Regions from separate parts of the Levilactobacillus yonginensis genome, predicted to be linked through region 1. Evidence: riboswitches for the same ligand, from Rfam matches in the RefSeq annotation. Region 1 holds a riboswitch; each other region holds the start of a gene.

Region 1 (4,809 bases):
AACCTTGGAACCACCATTGGATGTCGTTCTTCTTCCCAAGACTCTTAGGACCATCACCAGTGGCACCGACGATCTTCAAGGATTTTGGATTAACCTTAGCTTCGCTCATAACGGCCTTCAATACGGCCTCCTCACTGGGTGTCTGCCAACCGGCGTAGGTCTTGCCGACAAAGTCTTTAGGCGAGGTAATACCGCTAGACTTCTTGGAGACGAAGCCAGAGGTGTTGTGCTTGATGACCGTTCCGATAGCCTTGACGGGGATGTTCTTGCCGTCCGCGTGGGCATAGGTTACATCTTCTTGATAGCTGACCCCAAATTGGGCCTTGTTGGCGCCGACCATGCCGACACTGGTGGCGTTGTCGCCTGGTTCGATGATTTTGACGTTTAGTCCAGCATCCTTGAAGTAACCCTTATCTTTAGCCACGTAGAGTCCCGTATGGTTGGTGTTGGGAACGTAGTCAAGGACGATTGAGACGTCGGTCAACTTTTTAGCGGATTTGGTGTCAGACGATGAGCTCTTGGAGTTGCCACAGGCGGTCAGTGAGAGCAGAACCGGAACTAGTAGCCAAAGTTTAGATAATTTCATGATGATCTCCCTTGGATTAATGTTTTATAATATAATTTTTGCAAACTACGCGTTGCTATGTTGAGTCCCAAACTTAAAACGATAACGCAAAAAATTGCGGCGAAGACCTTGTCAATTTGATAACCATTCTTCACCCGAATCATGTAATATCCCAGCCCGGCCTCAGCGCTGAGCCATTCCCCGATGATGGCACCGCTCACACAGTAGGTAGCGGCAATTCGTAAGCCAGCGAAGAAGCCCTGCATGCCTTGCGGAATCTTCAGGATGCGATAGACTTGCCAATCCTTGGCGCCTATGGTTTGGAGGAATCGAATCTGTTCCTTAGAGACTTTTCCCAGCGCCTCCGAGAAGGAAACGATGATGGGAAAGTAGCTCATCAACACGACCAGGATGACCTTAGGGGCCATGCCGAAGCCAAACCAGAGGCTCAGCAGTGGTCCCAGAACCATGACTGGCAGTGTCTGTGAGATAACGAGTAGGGGGTAGAAGGATTGGTAAAGTAACTGCCAGCGGTCCATGACGAGCGCGGTCCCAAAAGCTAACAGACAGGCAATGAGTAGTCCAATCAGTGATTCGTGGAGCGTGACCCAGGAATTTGCCAGTAGGCCAGAAGCGTCGGCCACCAGTGCTTGGATGACCGCCACGGGACTGGGCAAAATGAAGGCCGGGGTCTTAAGTAACGTGACCGCCACTTGCCAGACCGTTAGGAGCAAGACCAGGCTACCTAACGGGTATAGCTTACGTTTCATAAATAACCTCCTTTACAAAATAAAAAGCTTCATCTCAGGGGAAGTCGCCGCCGCAAGATGAAGTATCCGTGCGTTTCTCCCTACGCCAGTGTTAACTGACAGGTTCGATGGGTCAAAGTTCACAACTTACTCTCGTGCCGTATGACGGTATCCCCAGAAACTTTTTTAAGTTGGACATAGTGTAGCATGGGAATAGGGGTGGGACAACCTAATTTACTTATAATTAAGCGAATCGTTCGAGAAATGACCAAACAAACCTTTTCGGACCGGTGTTTACCAAATTTGAAATTGTGTAACATAGGAAATGATTGAAAAGTCAATTGACGACATTAAATATAAAAAATAGTTATAAAGACTGTCAAATCAACAAATTAATCAATGGAATAGATTTGCGGACAACTGGTTTATAGTGGCTACAACAGCATTAATCATTCACTATATACTAGCTTTATGGTGAGGAACCAGTTATAATGGGGGTGAATCAAAACAACCGGTATTTTTACTAGGGCATCACTAAATTTTACAACTGGATGTAGCGCAATATGCCAACCGAATGAGGAGGATTATCGTGCGTAAAATGAACGACACACCCACGACTTGGACGTTGACGAAACAGGGGCGCAGCTGGGTCTGGGCCACCGTGGTTACTGCGGGACTAGTCGTTGCTGTAACTGACAACCAGACTGCACAGGCAGACACAGCAGTGGCTACGAGCACTGACACGGCGGTCACAACGCCTTCACGGCACTTACAAGCAGATTCTGTGACGCTGAATTCATCAGCTACGGAGCAGACAGAGACGACTGAAGAAGAACCGGTTGTGACTGATTCGGTCGAAAATGAAAACGCTAACATAAATGAGCCAATCACCGAAGAAGCACCAGCCGCCGCGACTGATCAGGAGGTCGCTCAACCGATTTCTACGCCAGAAAAGTCTCCGGGTGGACAGGAAACGGCAGTCCCCATTTCTGCTGAAGGTCCAGCACCGGCCACCGTCAAGCAGGGGGCTGATCCATCTATTAAGGCTGTGAAATTGGTTAAGGCTCAGGTGGCCAAAGCGGCACCCGTTAAGCTGAATCACCAGGCAAAGGTGTCGTCAATTGATGAATGGATGCCAAACCAAATTCTCCAGCAAGCTATTTTAACTGCGTTACGTGGTCAGAATCCGGGCCAAACCTGGGGTAGCGTTGCTGATATCACGCAAGATGACCTGCTGTTATTGACGACGCTCAGTATTCAAGGAAAAGTTAACACGTATATCGACGGAAAAACAGAATTTTCCTTAGAGGGCCTGCAGTACGCTACCAACCTGACCCGCTTGAGTCTCGGCAGTAGTTTGGACCAGAATCCGGGCTACTACTACGGGGATGTGGTCGACCTGACGCCACTGGCTAAGCTGAACAAGCTAACTTACTTGGATCTGCAACATAACCGGATTGAAGACGTGACTCCGCTAGCTGGACTGACGAACGTGAAGACCCTTTTGATGGCGTTTAACCACGTTCAGGATTTTTCACCATTGAAAGGGAACCGCTATACGACATTTCACGCTGGCAGTCAATTTGTGAAATTGAATCCAGTCAACGTTGATACTGATTTACGAGAGGGCCATTTAAAAATTTCGTTTACCACGATCGATGGCAAAGTCATTCAAATTGCTGCGACGTCTATTGTGGGAGAACCCGTTTCTTTCACCAATAACGAATTGTACTACCGTATCTATAATACGGGGGGGACCGCGACGAGTGATGGTCAGGGTGGGCTGTACTTCACCAAGATTCCTGATCAAAAACCTGGTGGGACCACTTACCCCGGCGTCAACGTGATTCCAATGGATGAGTATTACTTTATGACGGGAAATGCTTCAGGTAGCGACTCCTATGGAAGCTATCAATTCGCTGTGGTCCAGCCTTATGTGCTTGCGGATAAAGCGGCGGCCGTGACGGTGCATTACCAGGATGAAGCGGGCAAGGATTTGGCAGACGCCGTGACACTACCGGCCGGTATGGTGGGCGACGACTACGTGACTGAGGCCCAGACAATCAAGGGATATACGTTGTTGAAGACCCCGGAAAATGCGGTCGGCAAATACGGTGATACCGCTATTGACGTTTACTATGTCTATAAGAAGGATGGCGGTGGAACAGTGACGCCACCCGTGGTGACCCCGGTGGCGGATACCAACGTGACCGTCCATTATCAGTTGGCTAACGGCCAATCGATCGCGGCGGATAAAGTTTTGACCGGCCAACCTGGAACGACTTACACGACTGAAGCTTTAGAAGTAGAGGGGTATCAGTTAGTTTCAACGCCGGCCAATGCCAGTGGCACGTTCGGTGACGAAGATATCAGTGTGACCTATATCTATGCAGCTGTTGAGACTGGTGGCGATGGAGATGAGGGGACGACTGATCCAGATGTTGATGATCCAGACGTGGACTTACCAGGACCAGAAGAGCCGGGTAAGCCGGCGACACCTGGTGGGAGCGGCACTACGACCGGTGGTCAGGGGGCAACTGTGACCGCTGAACCACTTGCGACGGTCGGTCAAACGGCAACGTCGACAGTTTTACCTCAGACGGATGAACAATCAACATCACCATGGTGGGGCGTGGCTTTACTGCTCACCTTGGGGGGCTGGCTAGGTTTCCGCCGGCGCACGAAATAAGCGGGTGGGCAAACTGAACCAGTAAATGACTCAAAATAGGAATTGTGTGATTAGAGTGACCTTGTCAGTTGAGACAAGGTCACTTTTTCGTTATAGTATAAACCATTATTTAGCTGCTTTGACGGTCGCCGGAAAAGCAACTAAAGTTGTTGGCTAAATGAGTAGGTGCCGCCGTAAAGTCAGATAAGATTTTCGCGTTGACATAGTTGCCAAAATTCGTAAAACGGTTTGATACGACATCCTTAAGCTCCTCGCTTACCAAGGCGTTTAGCTGGCTCGCTCGGAGAGACTAAAGTTACTTGGTAAGGTCGTGGAACCAACCAAATAAATAGTTATAATCATTTACAATTTCTATTGATATTTATCACAGACGCGTTACAATGGGGTCGTAAAGAAATTTATCCACTTTATCAAATGTGTGGCAAACTAGGGATGCCCACAATCGTCAATCACAAAAATATAAAGTGGCTATGATCGGTTTGATGTATGCGCTTACTAGGGTGCGATACAGGACTTCACACAGAGGAGGAACTACCATGTTACAAAAAGTTGAGGGAGTATCCAAAGAACACTACAAGAGTTACAAGGCAGGCAAACGCTGGGTTTACGCCTGCATCACCGTTTTGGCTTTAGGGATGGGCCTGGCCAGTGTTAGTGTGGCCCAGGCGGACACGCCCGACGCCGATGTTGTGCAGAGCAGCGTTGTAAAGCAGGATGCGGGTTCCGCTGTTAAGCCAGCTGGTGTGGTTAATGATCAAGCTCAAGACCAGACGGCTGGAGATGCAAGTGGCGATAAAGACCAGCAA
Region 2 (4,809 bases), 290 kb from region 1:
AAAGCCGACAATCTGATACTTCCCAGTCAGTGAATTCAGAGTTACCTTATCACCCAACCGATAACCATTATCCTTAAAACTATCATCCACTAAAATCTGATGATTGGTGGTCGGCTTATGACCAGCAACCGTCGTTAATCTATGGTAGATAAACTGATTGTCTTGAATCCCCAGGAACTGAGCCGATAATTTGGCCTGTCCCTTAGCCTTGGCCACCACCCCCGCTTGACCAACGTAGGCTTCATGCTTGGTCAGGCTCAACTTATCGGTCGTCTGTTTCGTGATCAATGACTGCGACAAGCTATCGTTGGCATCACTGTTGAGTGCAATCTTGCTCGCATTCCAGGTATCTAGCGCTTGCGTATTTTGCTGGGCAAGGCCATAGGCCAGACCGCTCAGTACAAATACCAGGTACGTGACTAGAACGATCATGCCAACGATTAAGCCGTACCGCAGCTTCTCGTGACGAATCTCTCTTAGTGCTAAAAACACAGGCGTCCCTCCTACTCTTCTAAATGTTGCAAAGCTTGGCGAAATCGGTCCAGCGCGGCATCCCGGTTAGCGGGAGCCAGCATGATTTCTTTAATCGTTGCGTGACTTAGCGTCATTGCCGCCCAATCCACCACTGGTAAGTCGACTGAGATCGGTGTCTCCGGCAAAAGACTTTCATTTTCTCCATAGTGTCGTCTAACCAGTTGATCGTACTGACTGCCACTAAAGTGATCCACAAACGCTGACACCGCTTGATAGTACGACTCTGCAGAAAATTGCGCCGTTCCCTGAGAACTGAAATCACGATGAATTTCCTGCATTGCTTGTCGGTACAAGGTTTGATAGGCATCCGTCAGGTCATCAAAATATTTATAGAAGGCGCCCCGGGCAATCCCCGCGGCCTTCACAATTCTTGCAACCTGCGCATCTGCTAGGCTGTGAGTGGAAAATTCCGTTAGCAAAGCCGCCATAATTCGTTTTTGTTTGTCTGATGATAAATTTTCAAATGTCGATGAGGGCACTGTTAAGACTCCTTTCAAGGCAGGTGACACCGTGTCACTATTGAGGAGATTATCACGAAAGTGACATTGTGTCAACTTTTAACTCAAAAGAAAAGAGTAAGCCAAAGGACAGTTAGTCAACCAGTCTTAACGTTGCTAGACGAATAATCCCGGTCTTGGGTTGTTTATCTAGCGGCGTTAAGCGGAGTTGACTACCTTTTGTCACACATGTTCAGAACGCAAAAAAGGTCTGAGACTTTTGTCCCAAACCTTTCTACTTCTTTTAAATTAAAATTGCTGAACGGGGCAGCCAAGGCCGCCTAATCCGTTGCCAACTTGTCAGGCTCATCAATAATCAAGTGGCTGAGTACCGCTAACATCAGGAAGACCACGGCAACGCCACAGACACCATTCCAGCCCGCGTGACTCCAAGCCCAGGTTGCCGTCAGCGTACCAATCGAACCACCCAAAAAGTAGCTGAACATGAAGACCGAATTATTCCGGCTACTTTCCTTACGATTCAAAGACTGCACAATTGCTTGGCAAGAAACCTGGCTAAACTGCGTTCCCAAGTCGAGCAACACAATTCCGACGATCAAGCCCAGTAACCAGTGACCAACCAACCAAAAGATTCCGAAAGCAACGCCGGAAAAAACCATCCCCAGGCCCACGGTCAATCGGGGCGAACGCTGATCAACCAGTGTTCCAATCATCGGTGCGGCAATTACTCCCGCAACCCCGAGTAGACCCAACAACCCGGCAACGTTACTGCCCAGATGGTACTGAGCCGCTAAGTAGAAAGCCAACGTTGACCAGAGCACGTTGGACATGCCAAAGAGACAGAAACCATTGATGGCGGCTCCACGTAAAGGCTTTTGGGTTGCAAATAACTTAGGCAACATCCGAATCACTGGCCAGTACCGTAGATTTTGGTGGCCCCGAGCATCATGTGGTAGCTGGTAGTGAACGATTGCCAAAAATACCAAGTCAATAGCTGCCGCCACTAAATAGATATTTTTCCACGGCATGACACTACCTAGGAGTCCGCTAAACGACCGTGACAATAGAATTCCGGTCAAGAGCCCACTCAAGACAATCCCTAACACCTTGCCCCGTTGTAAGGATGGTGCTAAGTAACCCGCGTACGGAATGATGATCTGTGGGGCGACCGATGTAATTCCCACTAAAGCGGTGGCAACTGCAAAGATGCCCGCGTTCGGCGACCAAAATGCTAAGAGTAAGGATAGAATTGAAAGCCCCATCATAAACTGAATCAGGTGATATCGGTTGAAAATGTCTCCCAACGGAACAATCAGTAACAGACCAAACGCATACCCTAACTGGGTCACCATGGCCAGCATCCCCACCACGGCCTTAGATAAATTAAAATCTGCCGCAATCAGGTTTTCAATCGGTTGAATAAAGTTTAAATTGGCAACAATGACCCCCGTCACCACTGCCATTAGTAAAATTGTCCTTCGTGACAACGTTGCTTGTTCTTTCACAGGAAAAACCTCCTGATGAAAGTTTAAGACTTTTTTCAAGAATTGAAAACCAGTAAATTGAGATTAAATGGCTTACAGCTAAAACATTTGCTATACTTGTCCCCATCGGAGGGGATTTATATGAATAAGTTTGTAACAAGTGTCGCTATCGCGGCGGGTCTACTTGGCAGTCTTGGTTGGGGAACCACGACTGCACAAGCCAAGTCAAAGTGGACAACTGGGACGCCAAAAGCCCTCAGGGGTTCTTGGACGCAACACCGGATCCATCACAGCGGCCACGACACCGAAGTTTCAACCAATGCTATGATCTTAACCAAGAAGTGGCTCTTCGTGATGACTAACTTTGGTGGTCACGATTATGGGGGCAATCACCTGGTCTATCGCCAGAGCCGCGGCGTTTATCGGCTACGGGCATATGACACTCTAGAAAAGTCTTGGTCTTACACCAAAGTCACCCGTGACGGAAAGAAACTCACCTTACAGAAATACGGAAAACGTAAGTCAGGACAGCATTTCAAGCATGTTTCTGGTAAGATCACGCACTTGAAATATGACGCTCGTACTAGTCATGCGTTATTAAAATAGAATCTAGAAATCACTTAGGCGCTGTTTTTGAGCGTCTTTTTATTTTCCCCGCAATTTCGTCAATTGAGGGGCAATCACGGTCGACCACATGCTCTTCAAGAGGACGTAACCCACTAACGCGCCCACCATTGCACTCATGAAAAAGCTCGGTAGGAACAGCCAAACTGCTCCCGTCGTTCCCATTAACCACGCGGCCACTGGGTAAGCCACCAAGGCCCCTAAGATTCCGGAGCCCACCATCTCTCCAAATAATCCCGCTACCAGTTTACCCGTCAACCGAAAGAGCCAGCCGCTGAGAAAGGCCCCAATCATACTTCCTGGGAAAGCCAGCACCGTTCCCGTACCCATAAGATTACGAATCAACGAAGTGAGAAAGGCCTGTGCAACGGCCCACCACGGTCCCAATAACACGCCTGATACTAGATTGATCAAGTGTTGCATGGGTGCTACCTTAGCAACCCCAATTGAAAATGAAAACAAACTGCCACCAATCACGCCTAATGCCACTAACATGGCCGTTAATGTCATGGGATAAACTTTCTTAGACATCTAACTCACTCCCCAGTTTTTTTACCCAAAAGGACCCCCGTTCTACTCACCGCAAAACGAGGGTCCTAGGGTTCTCCCCAATCAACCGCACACTTTCCTTCGCGAGCATTAACTCAACAGGTTCAAAGGGATTGGCATCTGCCATCTCAGCCGCTTGGCACCCCTAGTGTCATCTTAAGTTAAGCCCAACTATACCGGGTCTGGCTGGCCGAAGCAACTCATAATAATCTGTACCAATTCGCCCTTAAATTGGTTAGCTAAACTGGTATACTGACTTGGGAGGGGATTTGTATGAAGAAATTCAGTTTGACCCTGATGTTGGGAATTCTCAGCATCTGTTTAGGTGGCGTCACAACGGCTAAGGCAAGTAGCTATCAGTTAAACAGAAGTCATAACTTACCTTACACGCAGGTCTTTCACAACCGTAATGCAGCCACACACTATCTCTGGAACAACACGCACACCCGTAAATTACATAATCTACGTAACTATCCACATACAACTTGGCACGTCAATCGCGAAGCCTGGTTCAGCCACGGTACCACAACTGCCCACTACTATTACGTCGTTAGCGGTAACCACCGGGCAACCGGCTGAGTTTGGTGGGGCTACTTAAAAGACGGTAGCTATTACCGCGAAACGGTCAAGAATGACGGCCTAAAGTTGGCTTCACCCGTAAGTTTCAACGACCGCGGCCAATTTGACCGATTTATCTACCAACGACTCCAACACGACGGTTACCCACTGAATAATCAGCTAGCTATGATGGTCAATTATTATTCATCTGGCAATGACCGCCTCGCTGATTACACCGTCAAAGATGTCATCCAAACGCTCAAGCTGAAGAACTTGAACGCTCACAACTTGACGCTGATCAATCAGCCAACTGTTCACCACCTCAATCGGCTAGCTGATCCACAGCATGGCAAATTGTCTATTGAAACGACCGGTAAGGGGCAACTGGGAGTAGGCCTGGTTCGGACCATAGAAAAACAGCTGCGTGCCGCTAACGCCTCAGAATATGCCATTCGTACCAACCTGACTGGTAGCGCACAAGCTGGGACGCTCAAATTACAGTACATCCTGTTGATGCGCTAATGCTAATTAATGTACATTTTTTGAATGATCTGATTAGGAGGACATAGTGACAATGAAAAAATTGTTGATTGGATTCATGG
Region 3 (4,809 bases), 720 kb from region 1:
CCTGAATGGTTTTTCCGGTCAGGCGTTCCGTTTCCGGCAGATTAGGCGTTAACACGTCCGCCAGCGGCAACAGTTCATCGCGCACCGTTGCCACGGCATCATCGGCCAGCAACGCCGCACCGCCCTTAGCAATCATCACGGGATCGACCGTCAAGGGTCCAAAGTCATAGCGTTTCAAATTTTCCACAACGCCGTGCACGTGCGCAGCGTCCGCTAACATCCCCGTCTTGCAGGCGCGGATCTTCAAATCAGCCGCCAGCGAAGCGAACTGTTCATCCACCAGCTTCTGCGGTAACGCCATGAAGTCCTGGACCCCCAACGTATTCTGCGCGGTCACGGCAACGATCACAGCGGTGCCGAAGACTTGCCGTTCCTGCATCGTCTTCAGGTCAGCCATCACACCGGCACCACCACCACTGTCGGTCCCCGCAATCGTTAACGTTTGTGGAAACTCATTTGCCATAATAACTCATCCCTTCTGATTCTTACTCGTAGGCTGCAATTGCTGAAATATCTGCAACCGTTGTCCTCTGTAAAGCATCTAATAATTTCACGATAAAACTTCCAGCACCCACGTCTGGCGACTGTTTGACTACTAATTGGCCAATCGCCGCAAAGACCAGGCAGGCCGTCTGTGCTGCTTCAAAACTGTCTTCTTCAATGGCACAGAACGCCGCCACAATACTGGATAACATATCGCCAGAGCCGACGTGGACCTGGAACAACGGCGTACCGTTCAAGACCTTGGTCGTGCGGGTCCCATCGGTAATAATATCGGTCGGCCCGGATAAAATGACCACGCAGCCCTGCTTCTTAGCACAGGCCTGCGCAATGGTCACCAGGTCACCGCTACCTTCGCCGGCATCAATGCCTTTCGCCTGCCAATCAACGTCGGCCAACGCCGCAATCTCACCGGCATTCCCGCGAATGACATCCGGGTGAAAGTCGGCCAGTAAGCCCGTGGTGATGCGTTTCCGGTAATGAACGGCCCCCACCGCTACCGGATCGACCACCAACGGCCGTTTCTGCTGGTTTGCCAAGCGCCCCACCGTCCGAATTTGTTCGACCTGGGTCTGCGTAAACGCCCCCAGGTTCAGGCAAACGGCACTGGCCAAGCCAACCATTTCCTCGGCCTCACCCACTTCTTCGGACATGATCGGCGACGCGCCCAACGCGTTGATACCGTTAGCCACGTCTTGAACTGTGACGAAGTTGGAGATGTTAAAAACGATTGGATTCTGCTTCCGAAGCTCATTCAACAAGTCTACTTTCATAATGGTGAATCCCCCTATAGATTTTTCCAGAGTGAACCGGTCACAGTGAGACTGCGGCGGAACGATGAATCGTACCAATCTGATCACAGGTGCACGACCAGATTGTCGTTGGTTACAACAGCCCAGTCACACTAGCGCTGGCGACGCTTTACTTTAAACGCAACCGTAGCCGAAGGCTGGCAGGGTGGGTGCTCGCTGTGTCGACGGTGTTACTTGGTGGTTTACCAAGTTACAGCGTGGGACGAGCTGGGAGACCCGCGGGTTGGGCGGGGCTACCAGTCGAGGAAAAAGACCGCTCTTCGGCTTTTTCCGGTCCCCACAGCGGTCGCCCGCCCTGCCAGCCGGAGGCGACCAATTTACCAACGAGACAAAGCGGGCCGCCAGCTCACGCGTGTGAACCGGCGGCCCGCTGTTCGGTGCCACGACACGTTCCCTCCGCAAGTCTGAACTTGACAGGTTCTAAGGGATCGCGGTCACCCGCGTCTCAGCCCAATCGTGGACACCCCTAGTGTTCTGGTTGATTTAAGTATAACAGGTTTCTGATTAACAGCAACGACACTCGGGTTAGTGGGTAATTCGTTGTGCCGCTTCACCAACCACCCGCCACATCCGGTCGATCATCTTGTCGGACATAAATGGTTTCAAGTAGAGTAACTGGCTACCAGAACCCGCATGGTAACGGGTCTTCGGGCGCCGAGACAACGCTGCTCTGTCGGCCAACCGCGCGATGACCTGGGGCTTGCTGGAGAACTGTTTGACCGCCGCCAGAATCGCCGCTGCGCGGTCCGCCGTTGGTTGGTACGGGCCCTTAGCAGAGGTTTCCTGCAAATGTTTCGTGGCAATGTCGGCCCACTCGGAGCGAATGGCCCCGGGTTCGATGACGACAGTATGGATGCCCAGTGGTTCCAGCTCCAAGCGTAACGCGTCAGAGAGGCCTTCTAAGGCAAACTTGGAAGCAACGTACCAACTAGCCAGCGGTTGGGCTATTTTGCCGTCAACCGAGGTAATATTGATGATCCGACCAGCGTGTTGTTGCCGCATCATCGGCAGCACCGACTGAATCAACCGGGCCGCCCCAAATAAGTTCACATCGAATTGATCTTGCGCCTGTTCCAGGGGTACATCCTCTAACGCCCCCATCAGGCCGTAGCCAGCGTTGTTGACCAGGATATCCACCCGACCAGTCTCACTGACAATGCGGTCGACAACGTGTTCCACACTGGTAGCGTCCGTGACATCTAACGGCAGTGTGGTAATCCCCAGGTCGTCCAAATCGTTCATCCGACTGACCCGCCGCGCCCCGGCGTAGACGATGACCCCGTTGCGGTGCAGACTGCGAGCAATGGCGTTACCGATTCCAGATGACGCACCAGTGACTAATGCAACTTTTCGTTGTGACATATGATTACCTCCTAATTTGACGGAATGACCAACTGTTTACGTTTATTATAGAATCCCCGGTATGCCAGGTAACAGGCCAAAACCGATCCGATACTGGTGGCTGACATCAACATGAAGACTACCATGATCTGATACTTGATAGCGTGTACCGGGTCAACTCCAGCGAAAATCAGGCCGGACATCATCCCCGGCAGACTCACGATTCCCATGGTCTTGGCGGAGTCAATCGTCGGCTGCATCCCCGTCTTAATGGAATCCCGCACGATGTCGCGTGACGCGTCCTTCAAGTCGGCGCCCAACGCCAATTTTTCCGTGACCGCCTGTCGCTCCAACCGGAACTGCGAGTTGAGGTTGCGGTAACACAGACCAATGGCGACCATTGAGTTTGACGCAATCATCCCGGAAATGGGGATCATCTGCGACGGAATGAATTTGATAGCGCCGGACCACATCAGTACGCCCAGCGTCACGGCCGTGCTGGCCAGAATGGCGCCAATCGAAATTGGTAGTGCGTGTGGAATCCCATTGCTGCGCTGTTTAGCATTATAGCTGGCGTTAAAAATAATGATTAAAATCAGCGTGCTGGTCAGCCACACGTTATCAACTTTGAAGACGTACTTCAACAGATACCCGACGATAAAGAGCTGCACGATGGCCCGCACCACGCCGATGATCATGTCACGGTCGATGCCTAATTTTTCTTTCCAACCGATGATGAGGGCGATGACCACCAGGCCCAGCGCCAGCATCAACGACTGATTATTGACTGCTAAATTCATTGGGCACCTCCCGCCACGATGCGGCCGTTCTCGACCATCACTAACCGTTGCGCGTCGTCGATTTCTGACTGGTCGTGGGTGATGGCAATAATCGTGAGCTTATCTTCCCGATTGAAGTGCCGGATCATCTGCCAGACAAACGACTTATTTTCTGCGTCCAGCCCAGCCGTCACCTCATCCAAAATCAAGACTTCTGGATAGATCATGACGTTACGAAGAAGCGCGACCCGTTGCCGCTGACCCCCGGAAAGGTCGATCACCGGTTTATCCAGGTCACTGGCCGCTAAACCAACGTATTCCAGGGCATCGATGGCCCGCTGCTGGTCAAACGGTAGCTGCCGAATCTGGTACGGAAAACTCAGATTATCCCGCACCGTTTGTCCAAACAAAGTCGGCTGCTGCACGCTGTAGGAAACGCGCCGCCGATACGCGATCGGGTCGTAGCTTTCGATGGGCTGCCCGTCAAACGTCAGCTCCCCCGCGGTCTTGCTTAAAAGTGAGGCAATGATTCGCACCAGGGTCGACTTCCCCCCGCCGGATGGACCGGCGATGGTGACCCACTCCTGTGCCTCGATGTCGAGGTCGATGCCGTTCAGAATCTGTTCGTCACCCGAACGGTAGCTGACCCCTTTCAATGAAATCAAACTCAATTATGTTGCCTCCTCTGATTTTCCTTGATTACTTTGGTGTTTTATTGGCCGCCTCCGGCCGCCAGGGGTGGTACCCGCTGTGGAGACCGCCTGCGGCCTGAGGGGCGGTCCTCCGGCTCGACTTGAAACCACGCCAAGCCCGCGCGTTTTCAAGCTCGTCCCGTGGTCTAACCTCGGAAAATTCACCGAGCTAAGACCACCGACACAGCTGCCACCACCCCTGTCGCCCTCCGGCTACGTTAGTGATTCATGGCAGCAGTGGCGCAGCTCCGTAGCCAACCTATCCTGCTATGTGGTTGCAAAGGTCTCACCAATCAAGGCCATTTGACCCCACCACGCCAATCGTTTGGGAACCAAGCTGGTGAATGGCCAGTGTCAGCCGAGAGGTCGCAGCAGATAGGCTCAGGCGCCTCGTTATTCTTAGTGCCAGTGGTTTTCTGGCAGTTAGAATAAGACCAAGTTTTAAGACTCACGGGTTGGGTGAGGCTTAAAATTGTGTCGGCACCGTTCCAGCCCATCTGCTGCGACCGGCAAGGCGCCAACCACCACATCAAACGTTTGGAACCCAAGCTAGTATGTGGTCAGTGTCAGCCGAGAGGTCGGTAGATATGGGTTCAGGCGCGTCGTTATTCTTAGCTAGCGAATGGGTTTCCCGCTGGCTTAGAATAAGGCCAAGCTTGGAGACTCGTGGGTTGCGAGGCTTCA

Evidence for each region. Region 1 has a riboswitch for thiamine pyrophosphate ahead of AB3Y94_RS06390 (ABC transporter permease). Riboswitches for the same ligand answer to the same signal wherever they lie in the genome.
Region 2: it holds a riboswitch for thiamine pyrophosphate, as region 1 does, so the genes downstream of both, thiW (energy coupling factor transporter S component ThiW) here and AB3Y94_RS06390 (ABC transporter permease) in region 1, are expected to answer to the same signal.
Region 3: it holds a riboswitch for thiamine pyrophosphate, as region 1 does, so the genes downstream of both, thiM (hydroxyethylthiazole kinase) here and AB3Y94_RS06390 (ABC transporter permease) in region 1, are expected to answer to the same signal.

What each region holds. Positions count from the first base shown of each region.
Region 1 covers NZ_OZ061549.1:1,315,208-1,320,016, reverse strand. The annotation lists gene AB3Y94_RS06395 (ABC transporter substrate-binding protein) at 1-586, opposite strand, end outside; gene AB3Y94_RS06390 (ABC transporter permease) at 583-1,335, opposite strand; TPP riboswitch at 1,396-1,501, opposite strand; gene AB3Y94_RS06385 (MucBP domain-containing protein) at 1,913-4,003, shown strand; gene AB3Y94_RS06380 (KxYKxGKxW signal peptide domain-containing protein) at 4,540-4,809, shown strand, end outside.
Region 2 covers NZ_OZ061549.1:1,605,712-1,610,520, forward strand. The annotation lists gene AB3Y94_RS07655 (FtsX-like permease family protein) at 1-492, opposite strand, end outside; gene AB3Y94_RS07660 (TetR/AcrR family transcriptional regulator) at 504-1,013, opposite strand; gene AB3Y94_RS07665 (MFS transporter) at 1,313-2,497, opposite strand; gene AB3Y94_RS07670 (hypothetical protein) at 2,618-3,082, shown strand; gene thiW (energy coupling factor transporter S component ThiW) at 3,122-3,631, opposite strand; TPP riboswitch at 3,709-3,806, opposite strand; gene AB3Y94_RS07680 (hypothetical protein) at 3,923-4,228, shown strand; gene AB3Y94_RS07685 (hypothetical protein) at 4,295-4,729, shown strand; gene AB3Y94_RS07690 (hypothetical protein) at 4,782-4,809, shown strand, end outside.
Region 3 covers NZ_OZ061549.1:2,036,207-2,041,015, reverse strand. The annotation lists gene thiD (bifunctional hydroxymethylpyrimidine kinase/phosphomethylpyrimidine kinase) at 1-463, opposite strand, end outside; gene thiM (hydroxyethylthiazole kinase) at 486-1,274, opposite strand; TPP riboswitch at 1,687-1,791, opposite strand; gene AB3Y94_RS09550 (oxidoreductase) at 1,839-2,675, opposite strand; gene fetB (ABC transporter permease) at 2,687-3,454, opposite strand; gene AB3Y94_RS09540 (ATP-binding cassette domain-containing protein) at 3,451-4,104, opposite strand.